Regions from separate parts of the Paraburkholderia sp. A3BS-1L genome, predicted to be linked through region 2. Evidence: riboswitches for the same ligand, from Rfam matches in the RefSeq annotation. Region 2 holds a riboswitch; the other holds the start of a gene.
The links. Region 2 has a riboswitch for cobalamin ahead of cobG (precorrin-3B synthase). Riboswitches for the same ligand answer to the same signal wherever they lie in the genome.

Region 1 (5,084 bases), on a different replicon from region 2:
CTGCAGCCTGATCCTTCTCTGATCGAACGGCTGGATCAAGCTGTTCGATAACTCACCTGACCGTAGCCGGTGTCGCGCCATTCCCGAACGGGACAGCGCAACACAGGCTACCGGTGTCGCCGCAGATCGACTGGCGGCATCTTTTTTCCATCATCCTCAATTAACAATTTCCGCAATGCTGGGCCCGATTATTTCGGCCAGCATTTGCGTCATTACCATTTGCGCGCGGCAATTTCTGAAAGGAAGGTGTAATCGGTGCGGCGCGCAATCAGAATGTATAGGTGAGTTTGCCGAACGCGGTCCGGCCGAGGCTGTTATAGCCGTACGTGGTCATGTACTGCCGGTTGAACAGATTCGAGATCGACGCGGACAGCAACAGGTGCGCATTCACCTTATACGAAGCACGCAGGCTCACCGTCGTGTACGACGGCAAATACAGCGTATTGAACTGATCGTCGAAGGTCGAGCCGCCGTAAAGCAATGACACGCCGGTGCTGAGCGCGTGGAGGTTGAATTCGTCCCACGTATGGTCGACGCTCAGGCTCACGGTTTGGCGCGGGCGGCGATTGAGCCAGGTCTGGTCGGTCACGTCCTGCGGATTCAGAATGCCGATCGCCAGACTCACGGGTGTGGACGCCCCGAGCGTGCCCTTGTACGAGAGGTCGAGCCCCTGAATGTGCGCACGCCCGACGTTTACGGGCAGAAAGGTCTGCGAATCGTAGGTGATGAGGTCGTGCACGCGCGTGTCGTACACGGCGGCCGTGAAGGTGCCGTACGACGTGTTGGCATCGAGCGCCGCTTCGATCGTGTCGCTGCGTTCTGGCTGGAGGTTGGGGTTCGCGTAGCCCGGATAGTACAGATCGTTGAAGGTCGGCAGCCGGAACGCATTGCCATAGGAAACGCGCGCTGTGTAGACCGGCGTGATCGCCCACGAGAGCGCGGCGTTGCCCGTATTGACGGCCTGCCCCTGGACGATCTCGTGGCGTCCGGCGAGGAACAGCGTCACGTCGCCGAGCGTTGCCGACTGGTGCAAAGAGACTGCGGAGTCGTTGCGCGCCGGCAAGCCGCTGGGCACCTCGACGGGCAAGTACGCCAGTTCGCGCGAGAAGTCGTAGGCGAGCTTGGTTTCGCCTGAAAGCGGCTGCCCGAACAGCGTGTGCCCACGCTCCTGATGCGTGATCGAAGTCGACGTGGAGAAGCGCGTCGAGTCGAATTGATCGGTCGGTATCGCGGGATCGTTCGAGTAGATGAACTGGCGATCGGTCGCGTAGCCCACCGACTGGTCGAATTGCGTGAACGGCGTGATGTCGAGGTGAAACGCCGCGCCGGTCGTGAGTTGATGGTCGCGCTGCCGGTCGTTGCCGCCCGCGTTGTCATAGGACAGATCGGACTGGTGATACAGCGCAAATGTGGAAATCGACCAGTTGTCGTGCGCATAGCCAAGCCGCCCATTCACGTCCTGGGCGTGATACGGATTGCGGCCGTCCTCGTGACCGTAGGCCCAGGGCCGGGTCGCGTCGATGCCCGCGGTGTTGTAGTCGTGCAGCCCCAGTGAATACGTGAGGCCTTCGAGCGCCGCGAGCGGTCCGCTCGAGGGCACGGTGCCCGAGGTGCTCAGCATCGTGTCGAAGGTCTTGTTGGACCCGCCGCCGAACGACACCGTGGTCCGGTTCGGCTGATTCGACGCGTGGCGCGTGAAGAGTTGCACGACGCCGCCCACGGCGTCCGCGCCGAACGAGGCGGCAGCGGGGCCCGAGATCACCTCGACGCGGTCGAACGCATCGGTCGGCAGGTCGGCCCATTCGGGCATGCCCGTGGTCACGGAGCCAATGCGGATCCCGTCGATGAACACGGCCACCTGCTCGGGCGACGAGCCGCGAATGCTCACCGAAGCCAGCGAGCCCGGCCCGCCGCTTTGCGACACGGTCACGCCCGGCAGCGTGGCGAGCGCCTGCGTGATGCTCGGGTCGGCGGGCGAGAGGCGGTCGAGGTCTTCGCGCGTGAGCACCTGCGTGCTCGCGTAGCGCTGGTCGAACGATTGCGGCAGATGCTGGGTGTCGCCGACCACGAGGATGTTCGACAGCGTGGTGTCGTTGTCCGAGGCGGCGGATTCGGCGGATTCGGCGGATTCGGCGGATGCGGCGGCGGCCGGCGGCTGCGTCGCGGGCATCGTGGGCGGTACGGGCGTCACGGGCGCGGCAGCGGCAGCGCTGTGCCATGCATAAACGCTCATGGCGCACGCGGCGGCGAGATGGCGGAGTTTCGGCCGGCGGTCTTGTCCGGAGCCGCCGGGAGCCGGCGGAATGTAGCTTGTGCGCTGGCCAAAGCGTTCGTCAATGCAGCGGCAACGGGCTTCCTGGGCGGAAGCCGTTTCAATCGTGGTGGACATGCAACTGATCCTGAGGTCGGGCTGTCCTTGCAACGGGCGACCGCGCACGGGCGGTGCTTGCGCATCGGGACACCCCGCCCCGTGCGGCTGCTTGGACCTCGGTCGATGGCAGGTCTCCTGGCTCGCGGGTCGACGCCCCTTGCCGGCCTTCCCGGTTTCCCAGTGGCGCGTTTGGCATGGACTTGCCGCTCACAGTTGCGGGGGCAGCCGCAGACTCGGGGTCGGGCGGCCCCACTGCGTTCCCTTTTGATCCCGTCGCCGGGAACCATCAGGGCGCAAGGGTAATGGCCGCGCGTGGCGGGCGTCAACCCGATATGCATCGGGCGTTGTGAAAACGCCCTTGGGCGCGGGCCCAAGGGCACGGCGATTCAGCCCCGAGGCCTAATTCCAGTCCAGCGCGCCGCCCGTCTGATACTCGGTCACGCGAGTTTCGAAGAAATTCTTCTCCTTGCGCAAATTGGCCTGCTCGTCGAGCCAGGGCAGCACGTTTTCGGCACCGGGAAACGGCGCGGGCATCCCCAACTGACCCGCGCGACGGTTCGCGATGTAGCGGAACTGTGCGCAATGCAAATCGGCCGAGTAACCCAGAATCGGCTCGCGCAGGATATAGCCCGCATAAGCCGTTTCCGCCGCATCGGCTTCTTCCCAGATCCGTTGCACGGCGCGCGGATCGAGTTGCAGGTTCTCCTCTTCCAGTAGCTGCCGGATGACGCGGATGCCAAAGCCGCAATGCAGCACCTCGTCGCGCATGATGTACTGGAACTGCTGCGCGGTCGCCTTCATCAACCCGCGCCGCTGGAGCGCGAATACCGGCGTAAAGCCGTTGTAGAACCAGCAGCCCTCGAACACGGCCGCGAAAAACAGGTAGGCGAGCGCGAATTCGTGCAGCGTGTCGCGGTTCGAGAGGTCGAGGCCGGGCGCCAGAATGCGTTCGAGCCGCTGGTTCGCGAGCGCGATCTTGGCGTGAATTTCGGGCACGACGCGATAGCGGTTATAGATTTCCTGTTGGTCAAGCCCGAGCGTTTCGATGCAGTGCTGGTAAGTCCAGGTATGCAACGCTTCTTCGTAGACCTGGCGAGCCTGATAGATTTGCAATTCGGGCGCGGTCATCTTTTCCATTACCGCGAGCCCGATATTGCGCATCGCCAGAATGTCCGACGTGGTGAGGTAGGCGAGCACGTTTTCGAAAACGTGTCGTTCCGTTTCGGTCAGGCGCTGCTGGTAATCGTGCACGTCGTCGCTCATGGAAATTTCGAGCGGCGTCCAGTGATTGCGGTTCGCGCTCAGAAAGCACTCCCACGCCCACGGATAGCGAAACGGCGCGAGCTGATTGATATCTCCGCGGCCGTTGACGACGCGCTTGTCTTCGGCGCGCGTGGCTTGCTGCTGCGCATGGGTTTTGCCGTTGCTGGTCATGGCTCAGAGCCCCCCCGCCAGGTAAGCGGCCACGCCTCGCTTGAAGGGACGCAGATGATCGCCCGCGCGCAACAGGACATCGCGCGCCAGGCGTGCAGGCAGATGATCCCGCGTGTAGATCGACGCGATCATGCCGGTGATCAGATAGAGTGGGCGCGTTGCCAGACGATGCTTGTGCTCGTAGCGCCGCAACAGCGCATCGGACGCGTAGTCGCGCCCGGCGAGGCAGGCTTCGCGAATCGAGCCGGCGAGCGTGCCGACGCCCGACAAGCCAAGGTTGAAGCCGTGCGCCGTGACCGGATGCATGCCCACCGCTGCATCGCCCACCGCCGCGAAGCGTCGCGCCACGAAATGCTCCGGATAAACCGCGACCAGCGGATACGCGTGTCGCGTCGTGACCAGTTCCATCTTGCCGAGGCGGTGGTCGAAGCGGCGCTCGATTTCGTCGGCGAAGGTGCGCGCGTCCGCGTGTTTGAGCCGCTCGATTTCGCGGCCCGTGAGCGTGAGCACCACGGAAGACTGGAACGCGCCGGACGCCGGGTGCGGATTCATGGGCAGCAACGCGAGCGTCTGGCCATACCCGAACCATTCCCACGCGGCATGATGATGCGGCTTTTCGTGCGTCATGCCACACACCAGCATCGTCTTGCCGAAGTCGCGCATCCGCGCGGAGATGCCCATCATCCGCCTCGTGGACGAAAACCGGCTGTCCGCCGCCACGATCAGGCGCGTTTCGATCGATGCCCCGCCCTCGAGCTGCACGGTGGCGCAGTGGTCGTCGGACTTGACGCCGACCACGCGTTGGGACGTGCGGACGTCGATGTCCGCGCCGTCTTCCTTCGCGCATTGCACCGCTTCGAAGGCGGCCTTGCGAATCTGGTGATTGGCGACCAGCCAGCCGAGTTCGTCGTGCGGGCTCAGGTCGCGCCCGATCTCGAGTGCGTACGAAGACTTGCCGTTGAAAACGCGTGCGTCGAGCAGACGCGACTTCGACTGGCTCTCGATGCGCTCCCATAGTCCAAGCTGTTTCAGCATGCCCACTGATTTATGCGTGAGCGCGATTTCACGTCCGTCAAAGTCTGGATTGCGAAGTTCATCCTCACTCTGCTGATCGACGATCACGATTTTCAGGCCTGTTCCAGCGAGCGAACGGGCGAAGCACAGACCCGCCGGGCCAGCCCCCACAACGACGATATCGGCTTTCACCGGGATCCTCCCATCGATATTCAAATCACCAACGCTGCGTGCTCCGCCATGCACGAACGCCGTGCGGCGGGCT
Region 2 (5,084 bases):
ACAAGTGCCAGCGGCACGATACGCTGGTTCGGCATCGTGGCGCGTTCGACGTACAGCGCGCGGCTCGCGAGCCCCAGTTCATCGAGCACGCCGCGGACTTTGGCGAAGTTGCGGCCGAGCTTCATGATCACGGCGGCGTCGGTTTGCGCGAGCTTGCTGCGCAGTTCGTCCTCGGACATGACGCCCGAGAGGATGGCGAGGCTCTGGTTGCGATAGACGAGCGGCGTGCCGAGCACCGCGGTTCCGCCCAGCATCGAGCAGACGCCCGGCACGACTTCGACGCGAAACTTGCCGGCCAGCCGGTCGTGCAGGTACATATAAGAGCCGTAGAAGAACGGATCGCCTTCGCATACGACGGCTACGTCGCGGCCCGCATCCAGGTGCTCGCCGATCACGGCTGCCGCCGTATCGTAGAAGTCGGCGATGATCGTCTCGTACGACAACGGCGGCTCGAGTGCCTCGGTTGTGACCGGGTAGACGAGCGGCAGCCGGATTTGCACGCCGTCGAGGTGCGATTCGACGATGCTGAACGCGTTGCCTTTCTTGCCCTTGGCCACGAAGTAGGCGACGACCGGCGCCGCCTTGAGCAGACGGAGTGCCTTGAGCGTCAGCAGTTCCGGATCGCCGGGCCCGACGCCGATGCCAAAGAGTTGCCCACGGTGATTCATCATTCGATTTCCGATGCCAGTGCGTTGACGGCGGCGGCGGCCATGGCGCTGCCGCCGCGCCGGCCTTCGACGATCACGTAGGGGACGCCGCGGCTGTCGGCGGCGAGCGCGGCCTTCGATTCCGCCGCACCGACGAATCCCACGGGAAATCCGAGGATCAGTGCAGGGCGCGGTGCGCCGGCGTCGAGCATGTCGAGCAGGTGGAACAGCGCGGTGGGTGCGTTGCCGATTGCGACGACGCTGCCTTCGAGCTTTGAGCGCCAGAGCTCGAGCGCCGCCGCCGAGCGCGTGTTGCCGATCGTGCGCGCGAGTTCCGGCACGGCCGGGTCGCCGAGCGTGCACAACACCTCATTGGAAGCGGGCAGACGCGCGCGCGTGACGCCTTGCGCAACCATGCGTGCATCGCAGAGGATCGGCGCGCCGCCGGCAAGCGCGTCGCGGCCGGCTGCGCCCGCGCCATCGGAGAAACGCAATGCATCGACGATATCGACCATCCCGCACGCGTGAATCACGCGAACGGCGAGTTTTTCGAGGTCGGGCGGGATGCGGGACAGGTCGGTTTCGGCGCGTATCGTGGCGAACGACTGGCGGTAGATGGTTTGTCCGTCGCGAACGTAGTCAGTCATCAAGTGTGCTCCGGGCGGCAGCGCCTAGCAGTCGGGCTGCCGCTTCGATGGTCAGATTTGTGCCGATGCGCACGCCAAAGCGTCCGGCGGCATCGGACGTGGCCAGGGGCACGCAGGCCGGCGACGGCTCCTGGCGATAGAGGTCGTAACGACCCGGTTCGACGGCCAGCAGCGTGTACGGCGCACAGTGCGCCGCCGCACACGAACGCGGGCAGCCGCTCAGATGGGCTGCGACGCCATCGGGCAGCCGTTGCGCGAGATCGAGCGCGTCGCGCTTGGTATCGGCGAGCCCTTTCGCGCAGCCTGTCGAGCCGGCGCATGCGATGAGCCGCGCGAGCGGCGCCCGAGCATCGAGCAGGAATCCGGGCGACGCGAGGCGCTGTTTGGCATCCTCGATAGCCGGGGCTGGCACATCGGGTATCAGCACGCTTTGCCATGGCGTCAACCTGAACGTGCCGTTGCCGTGGTCCTGGGCAAGCCGCGAGAGTGCGCGCAGACCCTGCGTATCGATACGGCCCAGCGGCGGCTGGCCGCCGACATGCGACAGGCGGGCATCGCGTTGCCGCCAGGCGCCGAATCGGCGGCCAGGGTTGGCGGGGGCGCGACGCCATGCGCAAACCGTGGAATCGCATCGCAGTTCGATGGCAGCGCGGGCGGCGGCGCGTGTCACGAGATCTGCGCCAGACAGCCGGCGGAGAAGGTCGCGCATGCGGTTTTCGTCGGGCGCGGCGACGTCGAGAAACGTGTGCAGCAGCGCCATGATCATGGTGGGGAGATCGCGCGCGCGAACCGCGGCCAGTGCGGGGTTTGCCGCACTGTCTTGCCACGCAGGCGGCTGCCCCGCAAGACCGATGGCGAACCACGGGTTGTCATCGGCTTTCGCTTCCATTGCAGCGAACCAGAGATCATGGGGATGATCGAGCGCGGCGAGACGCTCGCCGCCGTCGAGCAGCACGCAAAATTTGGGGGACAGCGCAGCAAGACGTGGCTCGCTTTGCAGCAGGAGAAGGATCTCCCGGGCGAGCGGTTGCGTGTCGCACAAGGCGTGTTCGTCGATGCCGGCGCTTGGGCTCAGCAGCAGATTGCGCACGTCGTCGGCTGCCGTTGCCTGCGATGCGGCCTGCGATGCGGCCTGCAATGGGGGCAAGGTCAGCGCGCACGGAACATGCGGCCCGAGGCCCGCATCGCGCAGTCGCCGGCTCAGTTCGGCTTCGTGACCCGATTTCACGCCGCGCAATTGCAGATTGGCGCGATTCGTCAGCTCGACGATTCCCGATGCATGCGCCCCGGCTGCATCGGCGATGGCGAGCGCCTGCGCCGCGTGCAGCACGCCGCCGGGCAGCTTGACGCGACACAGCCCGCCGTCGCGCGCAGCGACGATGCGCGACAACGCAGGGCAGGCCGATGGCCGTAACGAAGGCTGTGAAACGTGGCTCAAGGTTCAACGAAGTTGGCGTCGTACGACTGCCACGTTGTCTCGACAGGGAGAGAACGCGCACCGGTACACCCCGCCCGGTGATGGCTTGCACGATCGATGGGCCGGCAGGTCTCCTGGCTCGCAGGTCGTCGTCCACACCGGCCTTCCCGGTTCTCCAGTGGCACCCTGGGGGTGTGGACTCGCTGCTTACAGTTGCGGGGGCAGCCACAGCTTCAACTGTGTTCCCTTGAAGCCCCGAAGGGCACCGGCAAAGCGGGTATTATGCCTTTTTTCAGGAAGGCCTCGAAGCGCACAGGCGGTTGGCCAGTCACGGGTAGCGGATGACGAACGGGAGTGTGATGGGTTGCTGGCTGACGATTGTGGGTATCGGCGAGGACGGTTTCGCGGGGTTGGGGCGTGCGGCCCGGCGAGCGTTGCTGGATGCCGGCGTTGTCATCGGCGGTGAACGGCATCTGGCCATGCTGCCCGCGCGGATTCGCGCGCGTCGGCAAGCGTGGCCGAAACCGTTCGATATCGGCAGCATCGAGTCGCATCGCGGTACGCCGGTCTGCGTGCTGGCAAGCGGCGATCCGATGATGTTCGGCGTGGGGGCCACGCTCGCGCGTGTGATCCCGCCTGATCAGATGCGCGTGATTTCCGGCCCGTCTTCGTTATCGCTCGCGGCGGCGCGCCTTGGCTGGCCGTTGCAGGATGTCGAGACGGTGTCTCTTGTGAACCGGCCCATCGCTGTGCTGAACGCGCATTTGCGTGAGGGCGCACGCGTGCTGGTGCTGAGCCGGGACGGCGCAACGCCGTCTGCGATCGCCGGACTGCTGAACGAACGCGGATTCGGCGCGACCGAGATGGCGGTCTTCGAAAATCTCGCTGGACCGCGCGAGAAGCGCCTGCATTTGCGCGCAGACGCCTGGCAGGACACGTCGATCGGTGCGCTGAACATCGTGGCGCTAACCTGTCACGCTTGCCATACGCCTGGGGGGCCCGTTGGGCACGGGGGCCGGTCGTTGCCGCTGACGCATGGTCTGCCGGACGATGCTTTCCGGCACGACGGCCAGTTGACCAAGCGCGATGTGCGCGCGATCACGCTTGCGCGGCTTGCTCCGCTTCCTGGTGCGTTGCTGTGGGATGTTGGGGCAGGGTGCGGCTCGATCGGCATCGAATGGATGCGCGCGCATCCGGCGTGCCGTGCCGTCGCGATCGAGTCGGATGCGCGCAGGCAGGCTTTCATTTCGCACAACCGCGACGCGCTCGGTGTGCCGGATCTGCAACTGGTGGCGGGCCGGGCGCCCGATGCGCTGGCAGGACTGCCTGCTCCAGATGCGGTGTTCATCGGCGGTGGCGTGACCGTGCCGGGAGTGATCGATGCGTGCTGGGCGGCGCTGCGCGATGGCGGCCGGCTGGTGGCCAATGCGGTCACGCTTCAGGGCGAGGCGGTGCTGATCGACTGGCGTAACCGCCATGGCGGCACCCTGACGCGCATTGCGTTGAGCGAGGCCCAGCCGCTCGGCGGTTTCGATACGTGGCGTGCCACCTTGCCGATTACGTTGCTGGACGTGACGAAATCCGCCACGACCCGGGCCGGGGCGGAGGCACAGCCGTGACGATGCGCGACGAAACGCCGGAAGCGCCGCGTCCGCTGCGCAGCGGCTATACGACGGGCAGTTGCGCGACGGCTACGTCGCTGGCGGCTGCGCGTCTGTTGCTGGGCGGCCTTTGCACCGATGTCGCCCGAATCGTCCTGCCGAAAGGCCAGCATGTGCCGATGCCGCTCGCGTTCTGCCGCTTCATCAATGGGCGCGATGCGGCGGATGGGGCGGAAGCCGGAACGGTCAAGGATGCCGGCGACGATCCCGATGTCACGCATGGCGCGGTCGTGTTCGCCCGAGTGCAATTGAGCACGGAGCCGGGGGTGCGGTTTCATGCCGGCCCCGGCGTGGGCACCGTCACGCGCGCCGGTTTGACCTTGCCGGTCGGTGAGCCGGCCATCAATCCGGTGCCGCGCCGGATGATGTGCGAGCACCTTGCAGAACTCGCGGCGGAGTATGGATACGCGGGCGGCTTCGAGGTCACGATTGGCGTCGAGGGCGGTGAGGCGCTGGCGCTCAAGACGATGAATCCGCGGCTCGGCATCATCGGCGGGTTGTCGATCCTCGGTACGACCGGCATCGTGCGGCCGTTTTCGTGCTCGGCCTATATCGCGTCGATCCATCAGGGCATCGACGTTGCAAGGGCCAATGGCTACCAGCATATTGCCGCCTGCACCGGCAACGCGAGCGAGGACGCCATGCGCGCGCACTATGGCCTGCCCGACATCGCGCTGATCGAGATGGGGGATTTCGTCGGTGCCGTGCTCAA

Region 1: another riboswitch for cobalamin. It lies ahead of P5W99_RS28620 (TonB-dependent receptor domain-containing protein); the one in region 2 lies ahead of cobG (precorrin-3B synthase).

Annotation. Positions count from the first base shown of each region.
Region 1 is NZ_CP120444.1:771,094-776,177, reverse strand. It holds gene P5W99_RS28625 (H-NS histone family protein) at 1-11, shown strand, start outside; gene P5W99_RS28620 (TonB-dependent receptor domain-containing protein) at 269-2,170, opposite strand; cobalamin riboswitch at 2,480-2,674, opposite strand; gene P5W99_RS28615 (ribonucleotide-diphosphate reductase subunit beta) at 2,771-3,805, opposite strand; gene ubiM (5-demethoxyubiquinol-8 5-hydroxylase UbiM) at 3,809-5,011, opposite strand.
Region 2 is NZ_CP120443.1:839,907-844,990, forward strand. It holds gene P5W99_RS18935 (precorrin-2 C(20)-methyltransferase) at 1-668, opposite strand, end outside; gene P5W99_RS18940 (precorrin-8X methylmutase) at 668-1,294, opposite strand; gene cobG (precorrin-3B synthase) at 1,287-2,684, opposite strand; cobalamin riboswitch at 2,819-2,996, opposite strand; gene cbiE (precorrin-6y C5,15-methyltransferase (decarboxylating) subunit CbiE) at 3,071-4,330, shown strand; gene P5W99_RS18955 (cobalt-precorrin-5B (C(1))-methyltransferase) at 4,333-5,084, shown strand, end outside.